Regions from separate parts of the Actinacidiphila sp. bgisy167 genome, predicted to be linked through region 2. Evidence: riboswitches for the same ligand, from Rfam matches in the RefSeq annotation. Region 2 holds a riboswitch; the other holds the start of a gene.
What was found. A riboswitch is a leader RNA that binds a small molecule or an ion and turns the genes downstream of it on or off. The one in region 2 is predicted to bind cobalamin.

Region 1: another riboswitch for cobalamin. It lies ahead of AC3ET4_RS11655 (cobalamin biosynthesis protein); the one in region 2 lies ahead of AC3ET4_RS22540 (SCO2321 family membrane protein).

Annotation. Positions count from the first base shown of each region.
Region 1 is NZ_JBYIQP010000022.1:42,806-56,777, forward strand. Features, by position in the region: partial or broken gene ypfJ (KPN_02809 family neutral zinc metallopeptidase) at 1-273, shown strand, start outside; gene AC3ET4_RS11620 (VOC family protein) at 375-785, shown strand; gene AC3ET4_RS11625 (hypothetical protein) at 792-2,168, opposite strand; gene AC3ET4_RS11630 (alpha/beta hydrolase) at 2,294-3,406, opposite strand; partial or broken gene AC3ET4_RS11635 (class II aldolase/adducin family protein) at 3,695-4,342, opposite strand; gene AC3ET4_RS11640 (NAD(P)/FAD-dependent oxidoreductase) at 4,460-5,851, shown strand; gene AC3ET4_RS11645 (inorganic phosphate transporter) at 6,464-7,681, shown strand; gene AC3ET4_RS11650 (hypothetical protein) at 7,716-7,958, shown strand; cobalamin riboswitch at 8,110-8,235, shown strand; gene AC3ET4_RS11655 (cobalamin biosynthesis protein) at 8,290-9,282, shown strand; gene AC3ET4_RS11660 (cobyric acid synthase) at 9,279-10,790, shown strand; gene AC3ET4_RS11665 (putative cobaltochelatase) at 10,864-12,903, shown strand; gene cobO (cob(I)yrinic acid a,c-diamide adenosyltransferase) at 12,903-13,499, shown strand; gene AC3ET4_RS11675 (cobyrinic acid a,c-diamide synthase CobB) at 13,493-13,972, shown strand, end outside.
Region 2 is NZ_JBYIQP010000065.1:3,816-17,787, forward strand. Features, by position in the region: gene AC3ET4_RS22480 (response regulator) at 1-374, shown strand, start outside; gene AC3ET4_RS22485 (class I SAM-dependent methyltransferase) at 553-1,227, shown strand; gene AC3ET4_RS22490 (N-acetylmuramoyl-L-alanine amidase) at 1,238-2,125, shown strand; gene AC3ET4_RS22495 (DUF5336 domain-containing protein) at 2,254-3,105, shown strand; gene AC3ET4_RS22500 (hypothetical protein) at 3,251-3,787, opposite strand; gene AC3ET4_RS22505 (hypothetical protein) at 3,932-4,219, shown strand; gene AC3ET4_RS22510 (prenyltransferase) at 4,227-5,345, opposite strand; gene AC3ET4_RS22515 (class I SAM-dependent methyltransferase) at 5,342-6,079, opposite strand; gene AC3ET4_RS22520 (glycosyltransferase family 4 protein) at 6,073-7,398, opposite strand; gene AC3ET4_RS22525 (TetR/AcrR family transcriptional regulator) at 7,770-8,348, opposite strand; gene AC3ET4_RS22530 (SDR family oxidoreductase) at 8,433-9,314, shown strand; partial or broken gene AC3ET4_RS22535 (TetR family transcriptional regulator) at 9,330-9,482, shown strand; cobalamin riboswitch at 9,734-9,853, shown strand; gene AC3ET4_RS22540 (SCO2321 family membrane protein) at 9,944-11,104, shown strand; gene AC3ET4_RS22545 (SCO2322 family protein) at 11,101-11,727, shown strand; gene AC3ET4_RS22550 (CbiQ family ECF transporter T component) at 12,069-13,205, shown strand; gene AC3ET4_RS22555 (ABC transporter ATP-binding protein) at 13,202-13,972, shown strand, end outside.

The DNA of each region.
Region 1 (13,972 bases), on a different contig from region 2:
GCCGACTGCTACGCGGGCGTATGGGCGCACAACGCCACACGGACTCCGGACGAGGACACGGGCGGCCCGATGATCAGCGCCCTCGACGAGGAGGACATCCGCAGGGGGCTGGACGCGGCCGCGGCAGTCGGCGACGACGCGATCCAGTCCCGGGTGCAGGGTCGGGTGGCCCCGGAGTCCTGGACCCACGGCTCGTCCGCCCAGCGGCAGCAGTGGTTCGCCACCGGGCTGAACGCCGGCGACCCCGTCGACTGCGACACATTCGGGCACTGACCGGCCGGAATGTCCGCGGGCGGGGGCATTGTCATACCCCCCTGCCAGACTGAGATCCATGTCACACAGGCCGTCAGTCCCGGAAGGGGAGAGTGATCACCATGGCTCGCGAGGCGACCGCGCCCACCGTCTGCCCGACGCTGCGCTACAAGGACGCGAAGGCCGCCGTCGCCTTCCTCGAGGAGGCGTTCGGATTCACCGAAGTCGCGGTCCACGCAGGCGCGGACGGCACGGTGCAGCACGCGGAGCTGGCGTACGGAAACGGCGTGGTGATGCTCGGCAGCGAGCGGTCGGGCACGGCGTTCAGTCAGGTAGCCGCGGAGCTGGGCCCCTCGTCGGTCTACGTGGTCGTAGCGGACGCCGACGCCCATCATGAGCGCGCCGTCGCCGCCGGAGCCGAGATCGTGCTCCCGCTCACCGACCACGACTACGGGTCGCGGGATTACACGGCCCGCGACCCGGAGGGCAATCTCTGGTCCTTCGGCACCTACGCGCCGCGGCTGCCGACGTAGCCCCTGTCACACACCGGTGTGCACCTGGAAGGCGGCCCTGCGGATCATCTTGGCCAGGGCAGGGTCGGGGTGCGCGGCGGCGAGCGCGACCAGCACCTGGACGGTGCGGGGGTGGCCCGCGTGGCGCAGCTCCTCCAGCAGGCGGGTGACCGAGCCCTGGACGGCCGTCTCGAGGTGGCTCACCAGCAGGTGGCTCTCGCCGTGGTCGACGACGGCCGCGGCGGTGTCCACCCACAGCCAGGTGGACTCCTCGCGAGTGAGCAGCGCGGCGACGTCCTCCGGGTCCGCGCCTTCGTGCTCGGCGAGCCACAGCAGCGCATAGGGGCGCAGACCGGCCTCGTCGGCCACGGCGCGGACGGAGGGCTCCGCGGGGCCGCCGACGACCCGCAGCGCCTCGAAGGCCAGGGCGCGCAGCAGGGCGTCGTCGCCCCGCGCCACGTCCAGGAACTCGCCCACGGCCTGGGCCACCGGACGGGCGGCCAGCCACGCCTTGTACTCGTCGCGGGCGGCGCCGGGCGGCATTCCGATGCATGCCTTGAGCATGTCTTCCGCGGAATGCTCGAAGTGCCCGGCGGGGCCCTGCGCGGCCACGCAGATCTGCTCCAGCTTCACCCACACCGCCCAGCTGCCGAGGGCGGTGATGGTGACCTCGCCGGGGTGGGCCGGGTCACGGGGCCGAAGGGCGCCGACGCGTGCGAGCGCGTCCAGCGTCCAGTCCAGCAGCGCGGGCAGTTCGTCGCGGCCGCCGCCGGCCGGGGGCTCCTGGCGCTCCGTGCGCAGCTCGGCCACGCGCTGCCGCAAGAGGTCCAGCAGGACGGCCACGGCGACGGGACCGGAGGAGAGGTGGAGCAGGGAGAGCAGCTGCGGGGCGGCCTCGACGACCTCGGCGACGAGGGAGGGGTCGACGTCGGCGCACTCCGGCTCGAGCGCGGCCGGGTGCGCGAGCGACCACGCGTCGAAGAGCGCGACCCAGCCGCGCAGCACGGCGGTGTCGTCGCGGTCCCAGGCGCGCAACCGCCAGCCGGGCCGGGCCGTTCCCCCTTTGTGCAGCTCGATCAGGCCCGTCAGCCGGGCCCGGTCCCAGGCCGTGCGCACCTGCCGCTCGGTCATGCCCAGGGCGGCGACGGCCCGCCGCACGTCGGGGTCCCGCAGTATCCCGGCGCTACCGGGGGCGGCGGCGGTCTGCGCGTCGGCCCAGCGGGCCAGCCTCACGGCGTCCGAGAGTTCGGTGCGCGCACGGCGGGCGAGCTCGGGCAGCGCCGGGATTCCCTCCGGCGGCCGCGGCGGGCGGCTTCGCCGCACTGTGGCGGCGCGGCGCGCGGTGGCGAGTGGCCTGCGCGGGACAAGACGCAGCGGAGTGTCTCGCGGGATACGGGACGTCACGGGAGCAGTCTTGCGGGTGAGCACCCGGAAACCCAAACGAGCATCCCCGAAGCGCGACAGATCGTGCCGGACTTTGTGGGATAGATGTGCCTTTTCTCAGACATAAGGATTGCGTGAGCGAGGCGTCAGAGGAGGGGGGTGAGGAAGCGCCGGAGGGCCTCCTCGTAGGTTGCCGGGTTGGCGTTCCACATGGCCGCGTGCGAGGCGCCGCTGACGGCGTGCAGGGTCACCAGGTCCGGGCGGTACCGTGCGAGTCGGCGGGACGGCCCCCACGGGGCGAGCGAGTCGTCGGGGCCGTGGAAGACGAGTGCCGGGACGTCCAGCCGCGAGGGGTGGGCGGCCTCGGCGATGCGCTCCGCGTGCAGGCCGGTACGGCCCTCGGCGGCACGGACGCCCAGCGGCAGCAACGCGCGGGGCGCGCCTCGCGCGGCGGCGACGGCACGGATCGTGGTCTGCCAGTCGAGCACCGGGGAGTCCAGGACCAGTCCCGACACCAGCGCGCGCAGTTGGGAGTGGCAGGCCGCCCGGAGCGCCATCGTCGCGCCTGTGGACCAGCCGAGCAGCACCAGCCGACGGGCGCCGTGCCGGACGGCGTAGCGCATGGCCGCGTCGAGGTCGCGCCACTCGGAGTCGCCGAGGTGGCCGATACGGTCCCATGAGCGCGGCGCTCCGTCGTCGTTGCGGTAGGAGAAGGCCAGCACGGGCAGCCGCAGGTCGGACAGGAACGTCATGAGGTTCATGCCGAGCTCGCGGGACGTGCCGAGGCCATGTGCGAGGACGACCCACGTGTCGCGGTCCCCGGGCACCAACCACGCCGGCAGCAAGCCGAGTTCGGCGGGGATCGCGGCGTCCTGGAACTGCAGGCCGAGGGCCGACCCGGGGGTGCCGATGTGCACCTGCGGGGTCAGCCGCAACTGGTCGCCCGCCGCTACGCCGCCGCGGTTGATGTGCAGCAGACGGCGGGTCACCGAGTCCGGGGCCGTCGAGAGCACCTCGCCGACGGTGGCGTGCGCCCCCGCGCCGATGAGGCCGTGCACACCGCGCCGGGCGGTGCCCAGCGTCCGGCTGAGAGTGATGTTCTCCGCGGTCACGGCGTGGACGGTGAGCGGGTCCGGGTCCACGCCATGGGCGGTCGGCCTCAGGGCAAGCTCGGAGACATGCCGCCCGGCCGCCACGGCGGCCGCCCCGGCACCGAACGCTGTCGTGGCGGCGAGTGCCGCCGCGGTGGTGAGGCGCATCGCTTCCAGTTTCCGCGCGCTCACCCCTGGCGGCCAGTGGGCGGGGCCGTCCGAGTCCGTTCAGGTCCGTCCCTGTTCCGCAGCCGTCCCGGCTCAGTCCCGCTCGTCCTCGTGGGCCTCGCGGGGCCTGGGGATGTCGGGGAGGGCCGTCCGGTGCTCGCTGTAGCCGTGAGGGCCGGACCCCGCGTGGCCGTCGCGCTCTTCCCCGCGGAGCTCGCGGGCCTCGTCGGCGCCCTGCTCCGAGTGCCCTTCGTCCTGCGGGAGCTCTCCCACCGCCTCGTTCGCGGACCGCCCGTACTGGCGCAGCTTCTCGGCGACCCTGGCGAGTTCGCGTTTGGACAGCAGCGAGGGCGAGAACCCGGCGACCGAGCGGGCGGCGAGCCAGACCTGGCACATCCACTCCAACTGGGCCGTACGGTCGTAGGCCTGCGCGAGATCATCGCCGTAGACGATGGTGCCGTGGTTGCGCAGCAGGCAGCCGGTGCGGTCGCGCAGCGCGCGCAGCACGTTGGCGGCCAGTTCCTCGCTGCCGTAGGTCGCGTAGTCGGCGACGCGTATCCGGCCGCCCAGCGCCGCGGCCATGTAGTGGATGGCGGGCAGTTCGTACAGGAGCGTGGAGACGGCGGTGGCGTGCACGGCGTGCGTGTGCACGACGGCGCCCGCGTCGGTGTGCCGGTAGATCGCCAGGTGCATCGCCAGCTCGCTCGTCGGGCGCAGCGTGCCGAGCACCTGCTCGCCGTCCAGGCCGACCCCGACCGTGTCGTCCGGGCCGAGGCGGTGGTAGGGCACCCCGCTGGGGGTGACGAGCACGAGGTCGTCGCCCAGCCGCACCGAGACATTGCCGGACGTACCGACCACGAGGCCGTCGTCCACGGAGCGGCGGGCCGTGTCCAGCAGTTCCGCCCAGGCCCGCGCCACCGTGTTCCGCACCGACATCCGTGCCACCTCCGAGCGTTGATCCTGACAGGTTGGCCGTTGCAGCCCGCTCTCGGGGCACAGTAACGTCCCGGCACACCTTCCGGACCGACCACGCACGGGAATTGCAGGAGCACCATGACCACCGTCAACGGCGGCATCTCCTTCTGGTACGCGACGTCAGGGATCCCCGTGCCGCGCGAGCCCCTGCCCGGCGACACCGCCGCCGACGTGTGCATCGTCGGTGGCGGTTACACCGGACTGTGGACCGCCTACTACCTGAAGAAGGCCGTGCCCTTCCTGCGGGTCGTCGTCCTGGAGCAGCGCTTCTGCGGCTACGGCGCCTCCGGCCGCAACGGCGGCTGGCTCTACAACGGCTTCGCCGGCCGCGACCGCTACGCCGCGCTGCACGGACGTGAGGCAGCCGTCGCCCTGCAGCGCGCGATGAACGCGACGGTGGACGAGGTGATCCGGGTCGCCGCCGAGGAGGGCATCGACGCGGACATCCACAAGGGCGGGGTGCTGGAGGTCGCGTACTCCCCCGCACAGTTGGCGCGGCTCAAGGCGTTCCACGAGACCGAGGTCGCCTTCGGCGAGAAGGACCGCCTGCTGCTGGGCGCGGCCGAGTCCGCCGCACGCGTCCGGGTCGCCGGGACGGCCGGCGGCACGTGGACGCCGCACGGAGCGCGCATCCACCCGGTGAAGCTGGTCCAGGGGCTGGCCCGGGCGGTGGAGGCGCTCGGCGTCGTCGTCCACGAGTCGACCCCGGTGACCGAGATCCGGCCGAAGCACGCGGTCACGCCGTTCGGGACGGTGCGCGCCCCCTACGTCCTGCGCTGCACGGAGGGCTTCACCGCCTCGCTCAAGGGCCAGAAGCGGTCGTGGCTGCCGATGAACTCCTCGATGATCGTGACGGAGCCGCTGCCCCGGGAGGTCTGGGACACCATCGGCTGGGAGGGCCGGGAGGCGCTCGGGGACATGGCGCACGCGTACATGTACGCGCAGCGCACCGCCGACGACCGGATCGCCGTCGGCGGCCGCGGGGTGCCGTACCGCTTCGGCTCGCGCACGGACAACGACGGCCGCACGCAGGCCGAGACGGTGGAGGCGCTGCGCGAGATCCTTGTGCGCTTCTTCCCCGCGACGGGGCGGGTGGCGATCGACCACGCCTGGTCCGGGGTGCTGGGAGTGCCGCGCGACTGGTGCGCGACCGTCGAGCTGGACCGTTCCACCGGCCTCGGCTGGGCCGGTGGCTACGTCGGCAGCGGCGTCGCGACGGCGAACCTCGCGGCGCGGACGCTGCGCGACCTCGTCCAGCTGGATTCCGGCCAGGCGCACGGAACGGAGCTGACGGCCCTGCCCTGGGTGCACCACCGCGTACGCCGCTGGGAGCCCGAGCCTTTCCGCTGGATCGGGGTGCACGGACTGTACGCGGCCTACCGCGCCGCCGACCGGCGGGAACAGGCAGGGCGCAGCGCACAGACCGACCCCGTCGCCCGCATCGCGGACCGCGTCTCGGGCCGCCACTGACAGGAGTACCGGGGCGGTTGGCCGGCGCCGACGCACCAGGCGCCGACGTGCCCGGTACCGGCGGGCGCGCGCCGTGCCGCACGTGCCGGTGCCCGGGACGCGGACGCACGGGGGCGAGGTGGCGGGGCCTGGGCCGGTTCGCGGTGGGCGGGCGGGTGCGTGGCGGGCGTCCAGGCTCCGGAAGGGGCCCGGTCGGCCGCGGGTCTCCGTCTCGTCGCCGTGGTGGAGTCAGCCACCACCCCTCCGCCGGGCGGTGAGCTCGCCTGCCCTGACCGGCGTCCGCGGTACGGCGGAAGAGGGCCCGATCCTGCGTGTCGTCGCATCCGGAAGGTGCGCCGACGGACCCCCGGGGGACCCGCCGTTCCCGCGCTGTGCCGCCCGTCGTGCGGCGGTGCGCCGGACCGGGTTCCCACGGGTGACCCGGGTCTCCTCCGGAGCGCCCTGAAGGGCCGACCGAAGCACATGAAAAGGAGCGAAAACCGGGCGAAGTACAGCGCGGGCCACGCCCTCCGCACACCCCGGCACCGCCGCGCCGCCCCTCGTTCACCTTCCGTTCATCCGAACTCCGTACGGTCGCCACGCCACTGTCCGATCGAACGAATGCCTGGGTCAATGGAACACATCACGCTCCTGATCGGAATCGTGATCATTACCGCACTCGTGTTCGACTTCACGAACGGTTTCCACGACACCGCCAATGCGATGGCGACCACCATCTCCACTGGCGCCCTGAAGCCCAAGACGGCGGTGGCCATGTCCGCCGTACTCAACCTCGTCGGTGCCTTTCTCTCCGTCGAGGTGGCCAAGACGATCTCCGGCGGCATCCTCGACGAGAGCACGGGCATCAAGCCCGAAGTGATCTTCGCAGGGCTCGTCGGCGCGATCGTCTGGAACCTGCTGACCTGGCTGGCGGGCCTCCCCTCCAGCTCCTCCCACGCTCTCTTCGGCGGCCTCATCGGCGCCTCCATCGCCTCGGCCGGATTCGACTCGGTCAACGGCGACGCGGTCGTCATGAAGGTCCTGATCCCGGCCGTCTGCGCCCCGGTGGTCGCCGGTGTCGCCTCGATGCTGGCGACCCGCCTGACCTACCGCCTCGGCCGCAACGCCGACCCGGCCGCCACGGCCAAGGGCTACCGGGCCGGACAGATCGCCTCGGCCGGCCTCGTCTCGCTCGCCCACGGCACCAACGACGCTCAGAAGACCATGGGTGTCATCACCCTCGCCCTGATCGCCGGCAACGTCGTCGCCCCCGACTCCGACCCGCCGCTGTGGGTCATCGTCTCGGCCGGCACGGCGATAGCACTCGGCACCTTCATCGGTGGCTGGCGGATCATCCGCACCATGGGCAAGGGCATCACCGACATCCAGCCGCCGCAGGGCTTCGCCGCCCAGACCGGTGCCGCGACCGTCATCCTGGCCTCCTCGCACCTCGGCTTCTCCCTCTCCACCACCCAGGTCTGCTCCGGCTCCGTCATGGGCGCGGGCCTCGGCCGCAAGGGCGGTGTCGTCCGCTGGAGCACGGCGGGCCGCATGTTCGCCGCGTGGGGGCTCACCCTGCCGGCCGCCGCTCTGGTCGGCGCGGGTGCCGCGCGCCTGGCCGATCAGGGCGACTGGGGCGTCACGATCGTCGCCGTCCTGGCGCTGGCCGCGTGCACCGCGATCTGGCTCGCCTCCCGCCGCAAGCCCGTCGACCACACCAACGTCAACGACGCCCACGACGAGGTCGAGGAGCCGGGCGTCATCACCACGGCGATCACCGCCGTGATCCCGCCGCCCGCGGGCCTGACCGCGACCGGCGCCGACACCGACCCCGCCCCGGCCTCCGCCTGACGGCGGCGCCGCACCGGCCCCGGAAGGAAGCACCATGCACATCGACTGGGCTGCCCTCGGCTCCGTCTTCGGCGTCAGCCTCGCCGTGACCGTCGGACTCGTCGGCCTGTTCACCCTCGGCATCCTCGGCCTGTCCAAGCAGGGCGGCGCCGGCAGCGGCGAGGCCGGAGCCCCTGCCGCGGGCGGCGGCACCGCTCTGGCCCGCGCCGGCGCCTACCTGTCCTTCGCGCTCTGCGCGGCGGCGGTGGCGTACGGGATCTATCTGATCGTCGCCTGAGGTCCCGGGGACCCCGTCGCCGGTGACGTCACCCCAGCTCCCGGCCTTCTGGCCATGAGCTGGGGTTTCCTCTTCTCCACAGGCTGTCGCGGTGAGTTGACGGGCCGAAGCGAGGCGTGGTGGTATCGGAGGCGCCAAACGGCGGCAGGAGAGGAAGTCCGGTGCGAATCCGGCGCGGTCCCGCCACTGTCACCGGGGAGCGGACCCCCGCCCATGGCCACGGCCCCGACAAGGGCTGGAAGGCCGGGGGTGCCGCCGATCCGGGAGCCAGGAGACTCTCGTCGCCGGTCACGTCGAACCAGGGCGCGGACCCTGAGTGAGGACTCCTGCGATGCGCGGCTCCGGCCGTTCACCTGACAGCGGCGCCGTGGCGCCGTGCGCCTTCGCCGCGGGCGCCGCCCTGGGCTGGCTCGCCGACCTCGCCCTCGCCGACCCGCGCCGCGGCCACCCCGTGGCGGTGTTCGGCAGCGCCGCCGCCGGGCTGGAGCGCATGCTGTGGCGCGACCACCGCGGCCGGGGCGCCCTGCACACCGCGCTGTGCGCCGGCGGCGCGGTGGCGGCGGCGGCAGCGCTGCAGCGCGCGGTACGCCGTTCCGGCGCCGCCTCCGTCGCCCTGACGACGGCGGCGACCTGGGCGGTGCTCGGCGGGACCTCCCTCGTCCGGGAGGCCCGCGCCATCGGTGCCGCCCTGTCCGCCGGCGACACGAAGGCGGCGCGCGAGCGGCTGCCCCGTCTGTGCGGCCGCGACCCGCTGGCGCTGGACGAGGCGCAGTTGGCGCGGGCGGTCGTGGAGTCCGTCGCGGAGAACACCTCGGACGCCGTCGTGGGCGCCCTGGTGTGGGGCGCGCTGGGCGGCGTCCCGGGGCTGGTGGGCTTCCGGGCGGTCAACACCCTCGACGCGATGGTGGGCCACAAGTCGCCGCGGCACCGGCGCTTCGGCTGGGCCGCGGCCCGGCTGGACGACGCGGCCGGCTACCCCGGGGCCCGGCTGACCGCCGCCCTCGCGGTACTCGCCGGGCCCGACCCCCGCGGGGCGTGGCGGACCTGGCGCAGGGACGGCGGCCGGCATCCCAGCCCCAACGCGGGGCCGGTCGAGGCCTCGTTCGCGGGGGCGTTGGGCGTACGCCTCGGGGGCACGCTCGCCTACGGCGGGCGGGTGGAGCACCGGCCCGTGCTCGGGGCGGGGAACCGCCCGGTCCAGGTTCGGGACATCGAACGGGCGGCCCGCCTGTCGCGGCGGGTCGGCGCGCTGGCGCTGGCCGTCACGGTGGGCGGCCGTCTGGCGTGGGGCGCGGTCGCCCGGAGTCGGAGGGGGCAGGTATGAGGGGCGGGGGCCTGCTGGTCGCCGGGACGACGTCGGACGCCGGCAAGAGCGTCGTCACTGCGGGGATCTGCCGGTGGCTGGTGCGGCAGGGCGTGTCCGTGGCGCCGTTCAAGGCGCAGAACATGTCGCTCAACTCGTACGTGACCCGCGAGGGCGCCGAGATCGGCCGGGCCCAGGCGATGCAGGCCCAGGCGGCGCGCGTGGAGCCCTCGGCCCTGATGAACCCGGTGCTGCTCAAGCCCGGCGGGGACCGGACGAGCCAGGTCGTCCTGCTGGGCCGCCCCGTGGGCGAGATGAGCGCGCGCGGCTACCACAACGGGAGCCGCGCGGAACTGCTGCGCACCGTCACGGACTGCCTGGAGGAGCTGCGCGGCCGGCACGACGCGGTGATCTGCGAGGGCGCCGGCAGTCCGGCCGAGATCAACCTGCGGCAGGGCGACATCGTCAACATGGGCCTGGCGCGGGCCGCCCGGCTCCCGGTGGTCGTGGTCGGCGACATCGACCGGGGCGGGGTCTTCGCCTCCTTCTTCGGGACGACGGCGCTGCTCGCGCCCGAGGACCAGGAGCTGGTCTGCGGCTACCTGGTCAACAAGTTCCGCGGCGACGTGTCCCTGCTGGAGCCGGGGCTCGAGATGCTGCGCGCGCTGACCGGGCGGCGCTTCTACGGGGTGCTGCCGTTCCGGCACGGCCTGGGCATCGACGAGGAGGACGGGCTGCGCATCTCGCTGCGCGGCGCCGTGCGCGAGTCGGACACGGCGCCGCCGCACGGCGAGGACGTCCTGCGGGTCGCCGTGGCGGCCGTCCCGCTGATGTCGAACTTCACCGACGTGGACGCGCTCGCCGCCGAGCCCGGTGTCCTCGTCCGCTTCGCCGACCGGCCGGAGGAGCTCGCCGACGCCGACCTCGTGGTGCTGCCCGGCACCCGGGGCACGGTCCGCGCATTGGAGTGGCTGCGGCAGCGCGGCCTGGCCGACGCGATCCTCCGCCGGGCCGCCAAGGGCCGCCCGGTGCTGGGCGTGTGCGGGGGCTTCCAAATGCTGGCCGAGACGATCGAGGACGACGTCGAGTCGCGGGCGGGCACGGTCCCCGGGCTCGGGCTGCTGCCGGTGCGGGTCCGCTTCGCCGCGGAGAAGACCCTGGCCCGACCTTCCGGAAAGGCGTACGGCGAACCCGTCGAGGGGTACGAGATCCACCACGGCGTCGCCGATGTGCGGGGCGGCGACGAGCCCTTCCTGGACGGCTGCCGCACCGGCGCGGTCTGGGGCACCCACTGGCACGGTTCCCTGGAGAGCGACGGCTTCCGCCGTGCCTTCCTGCGCCGGGTCGCGCAGGCCGCGGGACGGCGCTTCGTCCCCGCGCCCGACACCTCCTTCGGCGCGCTCCGCGAGGAGCAGCTGGACAGGCTGGGCGATCTGATCGAGGAGCACGCCGACACCGGCGCCCTGCTCCGCCTGATCGAGCAGGGCCCCCCTGCCGGGCTGCCCTTCGTCCCCCCGGGGGCACCGTGAGCACCCCACCGCCGCCCCGGAGCCGGGCCGTCCGTGAGCACCGCCGCAATGTCCGTTCGACCCAGGAGGCCGCGTGAGCACCCCTTACCCCTTCACCGCGATCGTCGGGATGGCGGACCTGCGGCTGGCGCTGCTGCTGAACGCGGTCAGCCCCGCGGTGGGCGGTGTGCTGGTGCGGGGTGAGAAGGGCACCGCCAAGTCCACCGCCGTGCGGGCGCTGTCGGCGCTGCTGCCGGCCGTCGAGGTCGTCCCCGGCTGCCGCTTCGGCTGCGACCCGGCGGCAGCGGACCCGGCGTGCCCGGACGGGCCGCACGGCCCTGACGCGGGCTCCGAGAGCCGGCCGGCGCGCATGGTGGAGTTGCCGGTCGGCGCGTCCGAGGACCGTCTCGTCGGCGCCTTGGACATCGAACGGGCCCTGGCGGAGGGCGTGAAGGCCTTCGAGCCGGGACTGCTGGCCGACGCGCACCGCGGTGTGCTCTACGTGGACGAGGTCAACCTCCTCCATGACCACCTGGTGGACCTGCTGCTGGACGCGGCGGCCATGGGCGCCTCCTACGTGGAGCGGGAGGGCGTGTCGGTGCGTCACGCCGCGCGCTTCCTGCTCGTCGGCACCATGAACCCCGAGGAGGGCGAGCTGCGGCCGCAGTTGCTGGACCGCTTCGGCCTCACGGTGGAGGTCGCGGCGTCGCGGGAGACCGACGAGCGGGTGGAGGTCGTCCGGCGGCGCCTCGCCTACGACGCGGACCCGGCCGGCTTCGCCGCCGCCTGGCAGGCGGAGGAGCGGGAGCTGCGGCAGCGCATCGCGACGGCGCGCGCGCTGCTCCCGTCGGTCTCGCTGGGCGACGGCGCGCTCCGCCAGATCGCGGCGACGTGCGCGGCCTTCGAGGTGGACGGGATGCGCGCGGACATCGTCATGGCGCGCACGGCGACCGCGCTCGCTGCCTGGGGCGGGAGGTCCGCGGTGACCGACGCGGACGTGCGCCGGGCGGCGCTGCTCGCGCTGCCGCACCGGCGCCGCCGCAATCCCTTCGACGCCCCGGGACTGGACGAGGACAAGCTCGACGAGACCCTGGAGCGCAACCGCGGCCGGGACGACGACCCGGACCCGGGCCCGGACGGCGGCGGGCCTGACGGCGGTGGTCCTGGCGGCGGTGGTCCTGACGGGGGCGGTGGCGGCGGCGCCCCGGACGCCTCCCCCGACACCTCACCGGACATCGCACGGCCCCGGGAGCCCGCGGATCCCGGACCCCAGGCGGAGGGCGCGGACGCCGCACCCGGCGCAGGGGACCGGGCCGCGGCGCCCGCGGCCGAGCCGTTCACGGCCCGCGCCCTGACCGTGCCCGGCCTCGGGGAGGGCGCGGCCGGCCGCCGCTCCCGGGCCCGCACCGCGCACGGCAGGACGACCGGCGCCCGGCGCCCCCGAGGCGCCCTGTCCAAGCTCCATCTGGCGGCCACCGTGCACGCCGCGGCCCCGCACCAGCGGGCGCGGGGGCGCGGCGGCCCGGGCCTGGTGATCCGCCGGGACGACCTGCGCGAGGCGGTCCGCGAGGGCCGCGAGGGCAACCTCGTGCTCTTCGTCGTCGACGCCTCGGGATCGATGGCCGCCCGGCAGCGAATGAGCGCGGTCAAGGGCGCGGTGCTGTCGCTGCTGCTCGACGCCTACCAGCGGCGCGACAAGGTCGGCCTGATCACCTTCCGCGGCGCGACGGCGGAGCTGGCCCTGCCGCCGACCTCGTCGGTCGACGCGGGCGCGGCGCGCCTGGAGAAGCTGCCGACCGGCGGCCGCACCCCGCTGGCCGCCGGGCTGCTGAAGGCGCACGAGGTGCTGCGCGTGGAGCGGCTGCGGGACGCCTCGCGCCGCCCGCTGCTGGTCGTGGTCACCGACGGACGGGCGACCGGCGGCCCCGAGCCGGTCCGCACGGCCGGGCGCGCGGCGCGGCTGCTGGCGGCCGAGGGCACCGCCGCGGTGGTCGTCGACTGCGAGTCGGGGCCGGTGCGGCTGGGGCTCGCGGGCGAGCTGGCGCGCGAACTGCACGGTGCCGCCGTGACATTGGAGGAGCTGCGCGCGGACAGCGTCGCGGCACTGGTACGGGATGTACGGAGGGCCGCGTAATGCCACAGGGACAGCCGAGCGTCGTGCCGCAGGACGGCCTCACCACCCGTCAGCGCCGCAACCGGCCGCTGGTGATGGTGCACACCGGCACCGGCAAGGGGAAGTCCACCGCCGCCTTCGGTCTGGCGCTGCGGGCCTGGAACCAGGGCTGGCCTGTCGGGGTGTTCCAGTTCGTCAAGTCCGCCAAGTGGAAGGTCGGGGAGGAACGGGCGCTGCGCGTGCTCGGTGACTCCGGCGAGGGCGGCACCGTCGCCTGGCACAAGATGGGCGAGGGCTGGTCCTGGGTGCAGCGGGACATCTCCGAGAGCGAGGAGGCCGCGCGCGAGGGCTGGGAGCAGGTCAAGCGGGACCTTGCCGCCGAGACCTACCGGCTGTACGTGTTGGACGAGTTCGCCTACCCGCTGCACTGGGGGTGGATCGACACCGGCGAGGTGGTCTCGGTGCTCCGCGACCGGCCCGGCACCCAGCACGTCGTCATCACCGGACGCAACGCGCCGGCTCCGCTGCTGGACTTCGCGGACCTGGTCACCGAGATGGGCAAGGTCAAGCACCCGATGGACGCCGGCCAGAAGGGCCAGAAGGGCATCGAGTGGTAGCCCGGCTCGTCGTCGCGGCCCCTGCCTCGGGGAGCGGCAAGACCACCGTCGCGACGGGGCTGATGGCGGCCTTCGCCGAGGCCGGCCTCGCGGTCTCCCCGCACAAGATGGGCCCCGACTACATCGACCCCGGCTACCACGCCCTGGCCACCGGCCGCCCGGGCCGCAACCTGGACGCGTACATGTGCGGTCCGGAGCGGATCGCACCGCTGTTCCTGCACGGCGCGCGGGGCGCGGACGTGGCTGTCGTGGAGGGCGTGATGGGGCTCTTCGACGGCGCCTCGGGGATGGGGGAACTGGCCTCCACCGCGCATGTGGCGAAGCTGCTGCGGGCGCCGGTGGTCCTGGTGGTGGACGCCTCGTCGCAGTCCCGTTCGGTGGCGGCGCTGGTGCACGGCTTCGCCTCGTGGGACCCGCAGGTGCGGGTCGCCGGCGTCATCCTCAACAAGGTCGGCTCCGACCGGCACGAGGAG
Region 2 (13,972 bases):
TGCTCATCCTCACGACGTTCGGCCGCCCCGGGTACCTGCGCCGCGCCATGGAGGCCGGGGCGTCCGGCTTCCTGGTCAAGGACGGCCCCGTCGAGGACCTCGCCGCCGCGATCCGGCGCGTGCTCGCCGGGCACCGCGTCATCGACCCCGCCCTGGCCGCGGCCGCCCTCAGCACCGGGCCGAGCCCGCTGACCCCGCGCGAGCAGGACGTCCTCAACGCCGCGGCGGACGGGGCGACCGTGGCCGACATCGCGGCGCGGGTGCATCTGTCGGAGTCGACGGTGCGGAACCACCTGTCCGCGGCCATCGGCAAGACGGGCACCCGCAACCGTATGGAGGCGGTGCGCACCGCCCGCCACAACGGCTGGCTCTGACCTCTGCCCGCGGCTGCGGTGCGGGTGGTCTGCGCCCGCGGCGGACGGTTCGCGGGCCCGCGCCAACCGCGCCGGGCAATCGGGCGGGCGGGAACCCCGACGGAGACCACCACGGACCCGCGCACCGCCGGCCGCACCCCTGGCGGGCGGCACAGAGGACGTGCGGGACGATGGGGGCATGAGCACGCCACCCCTCGCGGAAGTCCCCGCGGACGTCCTGGCCGCGTTCGAGGCGGCCAAGGGCTTCATGCCCACCCACGAGGGCCTCGCCCTCCTCGCGGCCGCCGCCGACGCCGCCGCCCGCCTCCCGGGCCTGCCCCTGCTGGAGGTCGGCACCTACTGCGGACGCTCCACGATCCTGCTGGCCGCCGCCGCCCGCGAGGCGGGGACCGTCGCCGTCACCGTCGACCACCACCGCGGCAGCGAGGAGCAGCAGCCCGGCTGGGAGTACCACGACCCGTCGCTCGTGGACCCCGAGGTCGGTCTGATGGACACCCTCCCCTCCTTCCGGCGCACCCTGCACGCCGCCGGGCTCGAGGAGCACGTCGTGGCGGTCGTGGGTCGCTCCCCGCAGGTCGCCGCGGTGTGGGGGAAGCCGCTCGCGCTCGTCTTCGTCGACGGCGGGCACACCGACGAGCACGCCGGCAACGACTACGCGGGCTGGGCGCCGCACGTCGCGCAGGACGGTCTCCTGGTCATCCACGACGTGTTCCCCGACCCGGCCGACGGTGGCCAGGCGCCCTGGCGGATCTACCGGCGGGCGCTGGAGTCGGGTGCGTTCACGGAAGTGTCCGCGACCGGTTCACTGCATGTACTCCGGCGTACGGACGCCGTGATCCACTACGGCGGTTAGCATCGCTGACGTGTTCAAGAACAAGGGCCGCTCGACCGTGGCCGTCGGGGCCGCGCTGGTGGTGGCGTGCGCGGCCGGGTGGCTGGTGTGGGACGCCGCGAGCGGACCGGACGACCCCGGACGCAACGGCGACCTCCCCCAGGGCGTGCGTCCGCTCCGTTCGGGCGCGCCGCCCGCCGACGCACCCTCCACCGGGGCGCCGTCCGCCCGGGCCGGCAAGCCGCTCGCGGGCAGGGTCGTGGTGCTGGACCCGGGGCACAACGCGCGCAACAGCCGGCACACGGCCGAGATCAACCGCCTGGTCGACATCGGTACCGCCCGCAAGGAGTGCGACACCACGGGCACGGCGACCAACGCGGGGTACGCCGAGGCCGCCTTCACCCTGGACGTGTCCCGGCGCGCCCGTACGCTGCTCGAGGCGCGCGGGGCCACCGTGCGGCTCACCTACGACGGCGACCGCGCGTACGGCCCCTGCATCGACGAGCGGGCCCGGATCGGGAACGAGGCCGAGGCCGACGCGGCGGTGTCGGTGCACGGCGACGGCTCGGCTGGCGGCCACCGCGGCTTCCACGTGATCATGCCCGCCGCGCTGCACCAGGGCATCGCGGACACCCGGAGGATCAGCGGGCCGTCGAGACTTCTCGGCGGCGCCCTCAAGCGGCACTTCGCGGGGGAGACGGGCACCCGGCCGTCCAACTACATCGGTGGCGGCACCGGCCTGGACGTCCGCCGCGACCTGGGCGGACTCAACCTCAGCACAGTGCCGAAGGTGTTGATCGAGTGCGGTAACATGCGCGACCCCGCGGACGCGGCGCTGATGACCAGCCCGGCCTGGCGGCAGAAGGCCGCGGAGGGCATCGCGGACGGCGTCACCGCGTTCCTGGAGGAGCGCGGGTGAGCGGCCGGTGAGCATCGGGTACCGATCGGGTCACCGACAGCCGGACCGGCCCCACCCCGCGGCGACCGTCCTCATACGATGGACAACGCCGACGACAGCGACAACGAGACGACTGACAAGGACTTCCAGTGAATAACCGCTCCCTCACCCGAGGAGACGGCGCGGTGATCGGCGCGGCGCTGCTGCTGCTGATCGCCTCGTTCCTGAACTTCTACGCCGCGAAGAACTGCGACGCGGACGGCTGCGCAGTCAACGCCTGGAAGAGCGAGCTGTTCCCGCTGCTGCCCTCGGTGCACCTGCTGGGCCTGATCGCCGCCGGCCTGTTCGTCGCCTCCCGCTTCCTGCCCGAGGGCCGCAAGCTGCTCGGCATCGGCCTGGCGCAGTGGGGCGCGGTGCTGGCCGTGGCCGCCGCCTGGGACGCCCTGTGGTCGCTCTTCAACGGCAACGAGATCTTCGAGCTGGCCACCGGCGCCTACCTCTCCTTCGTCGCCGCCGTCGCGCTCGCCGCCGTGATGCTGCTGACCCTCCGGGGCCTGCCCGCGCTCAAGGCGCCGCTGCTGCCCGCTCCGCGGCCCCGGCAGCCCCAGCAGCCCCAGCCGTACGGCGGCGTGCAGGGCGGTCAGCCGCACCCGGGCGGGCAGCAGGGCGGCTACGGCTACCCGGGGCAGGCCGGCGGGCACGGCCTGCCGGCGGACCAGTCGTTCGGCGGCGGCCAGTACGGCTACCCGCACTCCCAGCAGCAGCCCCAGGCCCAGCAGCAGCCCCAGCAGCAGCCCGCCGCGGAGTTCGCGGCCTTCTGGTTCGCGGTGCCCGTGACGCGGCCGCTGTACGCGGAGGACGGTTCGGCCCAGCAGATCGCCGAGCTGACCCCCGGCGTCTGGTACCTGGCGGTGGAGCAGCGCGGCGCAGGCCTGGTCGCGCAGACCCAGGACGGCCGCCGCGGCGTCCTTCAGGACGTCAGCGGCATCCAGCGCGGCTGACCCGCTCCCCCGCCCTCACGGGAAAGACCGCGCGCCTGTCACCCGCGCACCCCGCGCCCGCACGCGCCCGCACGCACGCGGAAGCCGTGCCCTCGGGCCGTCGGCCCGGGGGCACGGCTGTCTCCCCGCCGGTAGCGGACCGAGCTCATCCGCCGCTGAGCTGGGACAGCGAGGGCACCTTGTCGGTGACCTTGGCGCCCGCTCCCTCGCCGGCCGACTTGACGCCGCTGATGGTGTCCTGGAAGGTGCCCACGATGTCGTCGGTGCCCTGACCGCTGCGCAGCTTGCTCGGCAGGTCCTTGAGCGACTCGATGCCCGCGGTCAGCGGGGCCACCAGACGGGAGAGGGTCGGGTCGCCCTTGGCGTTCTCCGCGGCGGCCTTGAGCCGGTTGTAGGCGAAGGCCCCGGCCAGTCCCGCCTTCACCAGGGTGAGCTTGCGGCCGTCGGCGTCCTTCTCGAACTTGCCCTCGCGATAGGGCTTGACGATCCACTGGTAGGTCGCGCCGGCGGCCAGTCCCGCGTTGGCGACGAAGCGCGTCTTGGCGAGCTTCTGCTTCTCCACGGAGGAGGTGGGACTCGCGGTGCCGCCGCTCGCGGGATCGCCGGAGTCGCCGCCGCAGGCGGGGACGACCAGCAGCACGCCGGAGAGCAGAAGGGCGGTCAGAGCACGGCGCAAGGGCATGAGGGTCTCTCCCAGGGGGATGCGGTGCGTGCTCGCATCCTCGCCCCGGGCCCGGCCAGCGGCCACCGCACAGGGCCGTACGGGGCGTCAGGCCGCCTCCCGGCGACGGCGTTTGGCTGCGCCGATCGGGGCAAGACGGCAGGTATGTCCAGACGATATCGCGGCAATCCTGCGGCCACGATCATCATCGTGGCCGCCGACGTGGCGGCTTTCATCCTGATCCTGTGGATCCTGCTGTGGATGCTCGACGCCAACCGGGCCAACGGCTTCGTGGAGTGGATCCACGACGTGGCGTCCTGGCTCGGCGGCTGGGCCCACGGCATCTTCTCGACCCGGTCCGCCTGGGCGCGCACCCTGCTGGACTACGGTCTGCCGGCGGCGGTCTACCTGGTCGTCGGGCACGCCGTGGCGGGCCGGATCAACCGGGCCTGACGCCCGCTCACCGGCCGGCGCAGCACCCCGCCGCCGCGGGCACCAGCCCGAGCGGCAGCCGGTCGCCCCCGAAGACGGCCGTCGTCGCCTCGTCCCCTCCCAGGGCGGCGACGGCCAGCAGCAGCGCCCCCGCCGTCCACGTGGTGCGTTCCCGGGGCCACACGGCGGGGGCCGTGCCGGCCTGCGCGTCGCCCTCGAAGACGTACCCGGTCCAGTACATGCCGTCCTCGGCGCGCAGGTGCCGCATCGCGGCGAGGATCTCCACGGACCGGTCGGACTCCCCCATCGCCCACAGGGCCAGGGCGAGTTCGGCGCTCTCGCCGCCGGTGACCCAGGGGTTGGGCACCACGCAGCGGACCCCGAGGCCCGGCACCACGAACTCGTCCCATCGGGCCTGCACGCGCTCGCGGGCGGCCTCCCCGCGCAGCACCCCGCCGAGGACGGGGTAGTACCAGTCCATGGAGTAGCGGTGCTTGTCCAGGAACCGCTCGGGGTGGTGGGCGACGGCGTGGCCGAGCGCGCCGGCGGCCAGCTCCCAGTCGGGCTGCGGGTCCTCGCGGTACTCGGCGACGGCCAGCGCGCAGCGCAGCGCCTGGTAGATCGACGAGCAGCCGGTCATCAGCGCCTCCCGCGGATACGTCCCGTCGTCCTCGCGCCGCCAGGCGATCTCACCGCCGGGCAGCCGCAGTTCGAGGACGTACTCGACGGCCGCGTACAGCACCGGCCACATGCGCTCCAGGAAGGCGTCGTCGCCGGTGGAGAGGTGGTGGTGCCACACGCCGACGGCGACGTAGGCGCAGAAGTTGCTCTCCCGGGCCAGGTCGATGGGCTCGCACTCGCCTTCCTCGCCCTCCGCGCCGTCGGCCCAGCCGTACGCCGCGTACCAGGAGCCGTCCGGGTTCTGCCGGCGGGCGAGCCAGGTGTAGGCCGCCTCGGCGTGCTCGTGCTCGCCGGCGGCGTCCAGCGCCATGGCGGCCTCGACATGGTCCCAGGGGTCGAGGTGGCCGCCCTCGAACCACGGTATGGCGCCGTCCGGCCGCTGGACGGCGAGGATCCCGGCGACGGTCTGCGCGGCCTGCTCGGAGGTCAGTACGCCGGGCAGGACGAGGTGCTCGGTCCGCCTCACGCGTCGAGGCCCGTCTTCGGGGTGTGCGGCTTGGCGGCGTAGGCGACGAAGCTCTTGCCGATGAGCGGGTTGAGCGCGTTCTCGGCGAGCCGGGTGGCCAGCGGCTTCTTGATGATGTCCCAGACCAGCAGCTTGTGGTACAGCCGCACCGGCAGGGCCTCGTCGTTGTCCACGCCGACCGCGCACTTGATCCACCAGTACGGGGAGTGCAGCGCGTGCGCGTGGTGGCTGCCGTACGGGCGCAGACCCGCCTCGCGGATCCTTTCCAGCAGCTCGTCGGCCCGGTAGATGCGGATGTGGCCGCCCTCGACCTCGTGGTACGCGTCGGACAGCGCCCAGCAGACCTTCTCCGGCCCGTAGCGCGGCACGGTGACCGCGATGAGTCCGCCCGGCTTGAGGACGCGCACCATCTCGGCGAGCACGCCCTTGTCGTCCGGGATGTGCTCCATGACCTCGGAGACGATGACGCGGTCGAAGCTGTCGTCGGGGAACGGCAGGCTCAGCGCGTCGCCCTCCATCGCCGTGGCGGTCGCCCCGGCCGGGGCCTCCCCGGCCTCCTTCATCGCCGCGAACCACGAGGCGACCTCGCGGATCTCGTCACCGTTCCGGTCCAGGGCCACCACGTTCGCGCCGCGCCGGTAGCACTCGAAGGCGTGGCGGCCCGCGCCGCAGCCCAGGTCGAGCACCCGGTCGCCCGGGGCGAGCGGGAAGCGGGAGAAGTCGACGGTCAGCACGTGGAGCCTGCTTTCGTCCGGGACGGAGACTGGACAGTGGGCCGCGGCCCCCCGGCGGCCTCGATCGCCGCCCGGTAGTGCGCGACGGTGCCGGCGGCGGCCCGCTCCCAGGTGAAGCGGGTCAGTACGCGTTCCCGGCCGGCCAGACCGAGGCGGCGGCGCAGCCCCGGGTCGCCCAGCAGCCGGCCCAGCGCTGCGGCCAGCGCGCCCGGCTCCCCGGGCGGCACGGCCAGGCACGTCTCGCCGTCGGGCCCCGCGACCTCGGGGATGGCGCCGCCGGTCGTGGCGACCAGCGGCGTCCCGGTGGCCATGGCCTCGGCGGCCGGCAGCGAGAAGCCCTCGTACAGCGACGGCACGCAGGCGACCTGCGCGCTGCGCACCAGGTCGACCAGTTCCTCGTCGCTGACGCCCTTGACGAAGTCGACGGCGCCGCCGAGCCCGTGCCGCTCGATGGCGGCGGCCACCGGGCCGTCGTCGGCGCGCTTGCCGACGACGACGAGGTGCGCACCGGGGTGCTCGGCACGCAGCTTCGCCAGCGCCTCCACGAGGTGGACCAGGCCCTTGAGCGGCACGTCGGCACTGGAGGTGGTGACGATCCGGCCCGGCACCTCGGGCACGGAGGGGTCCGGCGAGAAGAGCCCGGTGTCGGCGCCGATGTGCACCACGTGCACCCGCTCCGGGCGCACCCCGAGGTGGTCGACGATCTCCTGCCGGGACGTGCCGGAGACGGTCAGCACGGACGGCAGCCGGCGGGAGACCCGCTTCTGCATCCGGGCGAAGCCGTACCACCGACGGACCGACGCCCGGCGCTTCCACCCCCGCGCGGCGTCGAGTTCGAGCTGCCGGTCGACCGTGATGGGGTGGTGAATGGTCGTCACGAGCGGCGCGCCGAGGGCGCGGGGGCCGCCGAGGAGGCCGTAGCCGAGGGTCTGGTTGTCGTGGATGACGTCGAAGTCCCCGCGCCGGGCGGCCAGGTGGCGGCGGGCGCGCAGGCTGAACGTCAGCGGCTCGGGGAAGCCGCCGGTCCACATCGTGCCGACCTCCAGCGCGTCCACCCAGTCGCGGTACTCCTCGCGCTTCGGGGTGCGGAACGGGTCGGGCTGGCGGTAGAGGTCGAGACTCGGCAGCTCGGTGAGGCGCACCCCGTCACCGACCGCGTCGAGCACGGGGTAGGGCTGGGCGCCGATCACCTCGACGCTGTGGCCGAGGCTGGCGAGTTCCCTGGACAGATGGCGTACGTAGACGCCCTGACCCCCGCAGAAGGGGTTCCCCTTGTAGGTGAGCAGCGCGATCCGGAGCGGCCCGGCCTCTGCGGTCACTCACGGCCCCCTTCTCGCTGCACGTCGGCGGGAGCGTAGCCGCCTGCGCCTCGATGGAACAAGTTTCAGAATCGGTTGCTCAGGGGTTGGCCCGAGAGCACGAAGATACCCGTCCCCCTGTGGGGCGCCCTGGCTGTGCCGGGTGATTCCCGCCACGCCCGGCGGTGGGAGCGCGCGGCTGCGAACAGGGCGTCATGTGCGAGGCCCGCGTGGGCCCTGCCGGTGTTTGCGCCGCTCCGGGCGGCGAGCGCCCGGTACACGTGAAGGGGCCGCGAGGAACGCCTGGAGCCCGCGGCGCGACCCCCGGTGCCTGCGGGCCTTACGAGCGACGGGTCGATGCAACCAGCCGATGAGCGGGACGATCTGTCCGCTCAGCCCAGCGATGCACTCACCGTACGCAACTCGTCCAGGGCCGACAGGACGTACCCGGTGAGCTCGTCCTTGCCGTCACGGTCGCCCTCGGACCATTCGGCGTACCCGCGCTTGAAGGCGAGGACGCCCAGCTCGCTCGCGAGGGCCGCGGCCGGGTCGGACAGGCCGCGGGCGACCAGGGCGGTCGTCATCGCAGCCGCCAGGCTGACGGTCTTGAGGGCGTCACGCTCCTGAAGCTCGACGCTGGCGGCGACGGCAGCCTTCAGGCGCGGGGCGAGCTCGCGATTCATGGGACCCATCGCGCTCGACGCGCGCTCAAGACCGGCAGCGACCGCCTCGAGCGGGCTGGCGTCATCGGGCGCCTCGGTGATCCCCTCGGCCAGCAGCCGGCTCAGCGTCTCCTGCCCGGCCACCATCAGCTCTCGCTTGTCAGGGAAGTACCGGAAGAAGGTGCTTTTGGTGACCCCGGCGCGCTCGGCGATCTGCGCGACCGTCGTGGCGTCGTACCCCTGCTCGGTGAACAGGTCGACTGCGGCCACGACAAGGCGTTCGCGTGCGCCTGGTTCCCATCGAGCCATGGCCCCATCATACGCGACGGGACTCTTGTCCCATCACTCTGCTAGGGTGATGGGACAAGAGTCCCGTCACTTGAGGAGAGCTGCATGCACGTCTTTGTCACGGGTGGCACTGGTCTGATCGGTTCCGCCGTCGTCGCCGAGCTGCTCGACCATGGCCACAGCGTCCTCGCACTCGCCCGTTCCGACGCCTCCGCGCTGGCCGCCGAGGCGGCCGGCGCCGAGCCCCTCCGGGGATCTCTCGCAGATCTCGACGTCCTTCGCTCCGGCGTCGCTCAGGCCGACGGGGTGATCCACCTGGCATTCGCCAACGACTTCAGCAGCCCCGACGCCCTCGCCAAGGCGGTCGCCGAGGAAAGCGCCGCCCTCGCGGCCCTCGGCGAGGAACTCGTCGGCAGCGACCGGCCCCTGGTCGCCTGCTCGGGTACGCCCCATGTGCCGGGCCGTGCCTCCACCGAGGCCGACCCGCTGCCGACCGACGGGCCGGTCGGTGGTCGTGGACGCGCCGTCACGGCGGTCCTGGGCCTGGCCTCGCGCCGGGTCCGGAGCACGGCCGTACGCCTGCCGCGCACGGTCCACAACCAGGGCACGGGCGGGTTCGCCGGCTTGCTGACCGACATCGCACGCCGGACCGGAGTGTCCGGCTACCCCGGCGACGGCACACAGCGCTGGCCGGCCATGCACGCGCTCGACGCGGCAGTCCTCTTCCGGCTCGCGCTGGAACACGCGGAAGCCGGCACCTCCTGGCACGCCGTGGGCGACGAGGGCGACCAGGTGCGTGACATCGCCGCGGTCATCGGCCGACGGCTGGGCCTGCCGGTCGAGTCGGTGCCGTCGCAGACGTACGGCCCTCTCGGCCCGATCTTCGCGAACGACCAGCCCTCGTCCAGCGCCCACACCCGGCAGACCCTCGGCTGGGAGCAGAAGCACCTCAGCCTCCTGGAGGACCTGGAGAACATCCAGCCCTGAGCGGCGACCGGAGGGCCCGAGCTGCTGTCCGCGGTCCGCGTCATCGAACACACCTGGCACTCGGCACTGGTGGGATGGCTGTCCGGACGCGCCTCCAGCGACCAGGTAACGACCGACATCACGACCGTCTGCCGGCTCGTCGGCCTGACCGCTCCCCGGGGCCCGCGGGCCCGAGCGCCGGCCCTGCCGTGCATCCCCGGACGAAACCACCGGACGAAACCACCGGGCGAGAGCACCGGGCGAGAGCACCGGGCGGGAACGCCGGCCGGGCCTCCCGCGGCGTCCCCGCGCCGCTGACATCGACACGCCTGCCCGCCGTACCGCCGCGCCCCGGCCGCGTCCGGCGCGGTGTGAGGCAGACCGCACACGCCCGGGGGCGGCCCGTCTGAGGAGCCCGGCTAAGGTGTGGTCGACACAACCAAGTCCATTCACGTCCGAGTGGGGGAAGCCGGTGCGAATCCGGCGCTGACCCGCAACCGTGAGCCGCCCCCGACCGGGGACGGCCCAGCCGGAGCACCCGCGCGGACGGGAGCGGCTCTTCCGTCGAGGTACACGGAGTCGGAGCCCGGTGCCGTGACAGCGCGCCCGCATCCGTCTGCGCGACCGCTCACCCGAAAGGCACCCACCCGATGCACCTGCGCCGCACCGCCGCGGCCGCTCTGGCCGCCGTCAGCGCGCTCCTCATAGCCGCGTCGCCCTCCCCTTCACCCGCGGCGGCTCCCGCCGCTCTGTACGGGGACGCCGACCCGACGTACGACGGCGTGTGGCGCCAGTCGTACGCGCTGCTGGCGCTGCACGCGGCCGGCGTCGAACCGTCCGGGGAAGCGGTGACGTGGCTCGCCGGGCAGCAGTGCGCGGACGGCGGCTTCGCCTCGTACCGCCAGGACCCGGCGGCCCCCTGCGACCCGAAGACCGAGGACACCAACGCCACCGCCATAGCCGTCCAGGCGCTCGCCGTCCACAAGCAGGACGCCGCCGTCAGGCGCGCCGCCGGCTGGCTCGCCAAGGTGCAGAACCGCGACGGCGGCTGGTCCTACAACCCCGGGGGCGCCTCCGACGCCGACTCCACCGCCGTCGTCATCGGCGGCCTCGAGGCGGCCGGCACCGATGCCGAGTCGGTGACCTCCGACGGCCGGTCGCCCTCTGACGCGCTGCACTCCCTGCAGCTGGCCTGCGGCACGAAGGACGGCGGCGCGTTCGCGTACCAGGCCGACGCCAAGACCGGCGCCCTCACGGCCAACGCCAAGGCCACCGCCGACGCCGTACGCGCCGCGCAGGGCGCGGGCTTCCTCGTCGAGGCACCCGGTCGCGACGTCGCGGTGCGCTCCGGATGCGGCGGCAGCGCCGCGGACGCGGGCGCCGCCTGGCTCGCGGCCGGACTCGCCGCGGGCGGCGGCCACTTCGACGCCCTCACCCCCGGCTCCGACCAGAAGACCCCCGACTACGGCACCACGGCCGACGCCGTCATCGCCCTCGCCGCCGGCGGCCACCTCGACGCCGCCAAGGGCGCGTACACATGGCTCGCCGCCAACTCCGCCGCCTGGGCGAAGGGCAGCCCCACCGCCCTCGCGCAGCTCGCCCTCGCCGCGCACGCCACCGGCAACCCCATGAACGACCACATCGCGAAGCTCAGCGCCCTCGGCCCGGTCGCCGAGCACACCTCCGCCCCGGCCTCCGACTCGGCCTCCGACTCCTCGGGCGGCAGTTCGGTGTGGTGGATCGTCGGCGCCGGCCTGGTCGCCGGCATCGGCATCGGGGTGCTGCTCTCCGGCCGGAAGCGCCGGTCGTGAGGCGGCCGCCTCTCGCGGCGGCGGCACTCCTCCTGGCCCTGGTGGCCGCCCTCGTCACGACGCCCGCCCACGCGGCCAGTTACCGGTACTGGTCCTTCTGGCAGCGGGACGCGGCCACCGACGCCTGGACGTTCGCCACGACCGGTCCCGCCCTCAGCCACCCCGGCGACGGGGCCGTCGAGGGCTGGCGCTTCGGCGTCAGCCCGGACGCCGCATCGGCCGCCCGCCCCCGCGGCGCGGCCCGCTTCGCCGAGGTCTGCGGCGGCACCCCGGCCCGCCCCGGCACCAAGCGCGTCGCCCTGCTGCTCGACTTCGGCACCGCCGCCGACGCCCCGGCCGCCCGCGCCGCCTGCGCCCGCGTCCCCGAGGACGCCACCTCCGCCGACGCCCTCGCCGCGGTCGCGCCCCCGCTGCGCTACGACTCCGCGGGCATCGTCTGCGCCATCGCCGGCTACCCCGCCAAGGGCTGCGGCGAGCAGGTCACCGACACCGCCGCGGCCCCCGCGCCCACCTCCTCCTCCCCCGGCCCCGCGCTCGGCGCGTACGGCGCCGCAGCCGTCGTCCTCCTGGTCGCCGCGGCCGCCGCCTGGCAGGTCCGCCGCCGTCGAGGCGACCGCCCGTGACCACCGCCACGCCTCATCCCGGGCTCCGGCTCCACGGCGCGGCACCCCGGGCGCGGCGCGTCCTCGCCCTGTCGGCCGGGTCGCGCCCGCGCGAGCGCAGGGCGGCGGACGCCGGCGCGGCGGCCCCGCTCCTCGGCACGGCTGCGCGGACCCGGCGGGACGGTGCCCCGCCGCTCGCCACCGGCACGGCGGGCACGAGCGGCGCCCCGGGCGCGGCGCCGGCCGGCGCGAGCGCGCGGCCCGCACCCCTCGCGGCCCGGGAGGCGCGACCCCCCGCGGGCCGCGACCACCACGGCCACGGACACGACCCCGAGGGCGGCGGCTCCGCTCGCCGGTGGGCGCTGCCCCGCCGTCGGCCCGAGCCCGCGGCGGCGGACCGGCGGGACGAGGCCCCCCGGTCCGCCGCGTCCGCGGGACGGGGCCGGGCGCGGGGTCCGCACGCGGGGGCGTGGTGGCTGTGGGCGCTGGGTCTGGCCACGGCCGCGTCCCGCACGACGAACCCCGCGCTGCTCGCGCTGCTCGCCGCGGTCGCCGGCTACGTCGTGGCCGCGTGCCGGGTGCCGGACGCCCCCTGGGCGCGCTCGTACGCCGCCTTCCTGCGCCTCGGCCTGGTCGTGATCGTCATCCGCCTCGGCTTCGCCGTCGTCCTGGGCTCCCCCGTCCCCGGCACGCACACCGTGCTGACCCTCCCCGAAGTGCCGCTGCCGGACTGGGCGCAGGGGGTCCGGCTCGGCGGGCGAGTGACCGCCGAGGGGCTGTGGTTCGCCTTCCGCGAGGGCATGCGGCTGGCCACCCTTCTGGCCTGCCTCGGCGCCGCGAACGCCCTGGCCAACCCCGCTCGGCTGCTGAAGTCGCTCCCCGGCGCCCTGTACGAGGCGGGCGTCGCCGTGGTCGTCGCGATGACCTTCGCGCCGCATCTGGTCGCCGACGTTCGCCGTCTGCGGACGGCCCGCCGGCTGCGGGGCCGCGCGGACCGGGGCGTACGGGCCCTGCTGCAGGTCGGCCTGCCCGTCCTGGAGGGCGCCCTGGAGCGTTCCGTCGCCCTCGCGGCCGCCATGGACGCCCGCGGCTACGGCCGCACCGCCGAGGTGCCGTCGGCCGTGCGCCGGGCGACCGCCGCACTGACCCTCGGCGGACTGCTCGGGCTGTGCGCGGGCACCTACGCGCTGCTGGCCGCCGCGGGCGCCGCGTACGGCCTGCTGCTGGCCGGTGCGGCCGCGGCCGTCGCGGGACTGCGGCTCGGCGGGCGCCGATCGGTGCGCACCCGCTACCGCCCCGACCGCTGGGACGCGACCGCCTGGCTGGTCACCGCCTCGGGCCTGGCTGTCGCCGCGCTGACGATCTGGGCCGCCGGGGCCCTGCCCGCCGACCTGGACCCGCCCGTGGTGCCGCTGACCGCGCCGTCGCTGCCGCTGTGGCCCGCGGCCGCCGTCCTGCTGGGGCTGCTGCCCGCGCATCTGAGAGGAGCCCGCCCGTGATCCGCTTCGAGCAGGTCTCCGTCCGTTACGACGGCGCCGCCGAACCCGCCCTCGCCGGTGTCGACCTGACCGTGCCCGAGGGCGAGCTCTGCCTGGTCGTCGGCCCCTCCGGCACCGGCAAGTCCACCCTGCTCGGCGCCGTCTCCGGCCTCGTGCCGCACTTCACCGGGGGCGTGCTGACCGGCCGGGTCACGGTCGCCGGGCACGACACGCGCAGCCACAAGCCGCGTGAACTCGCCCATGTCGTCGGCAGTGTGGGGCAGGACCCGCTGGCGCACTTCGTCACCGACACCGTCGAGGACGAACTCGCGTACGGCATGGAGTCGATCGGCCTCGCCCCCGACGTGATGCGCCGCCGCGTCGAGGAGACCCTCGACCTGCTCGGCCTCGCCGACCTGCGCGACCGCCCGATCAGCACTCTCTCCGGCGGGCAGCAGCAGCGTGTCGCGATCGGCTCGGTGCTCACCGTCCACCCGCGGGTGCTGGTGCTGGACGAGCCGACCTCCGCACTCGACCCGGCCGCGGCCGAGGACGTGCTCGCCGTGCTGCAGCGGCTCGTCCACGACCTGGGGACGACCGTGCTCGTGGCCGAGCACCGCCTGGAGCGGGTCGTGCAGTACGCCGACCAGGTCGTCCTCCTGCCCGGCGGGGGCGCCGCCCCGGTCTGCGGGCCGCCGGCCGAGGTCATGGCCCTCTCGCCCGTCCGTCCCCCGGTCGTCGAGCTCGGCCGCCTCGCGGACTGGTCGCCACTGCCGCTGTCGGTGCGC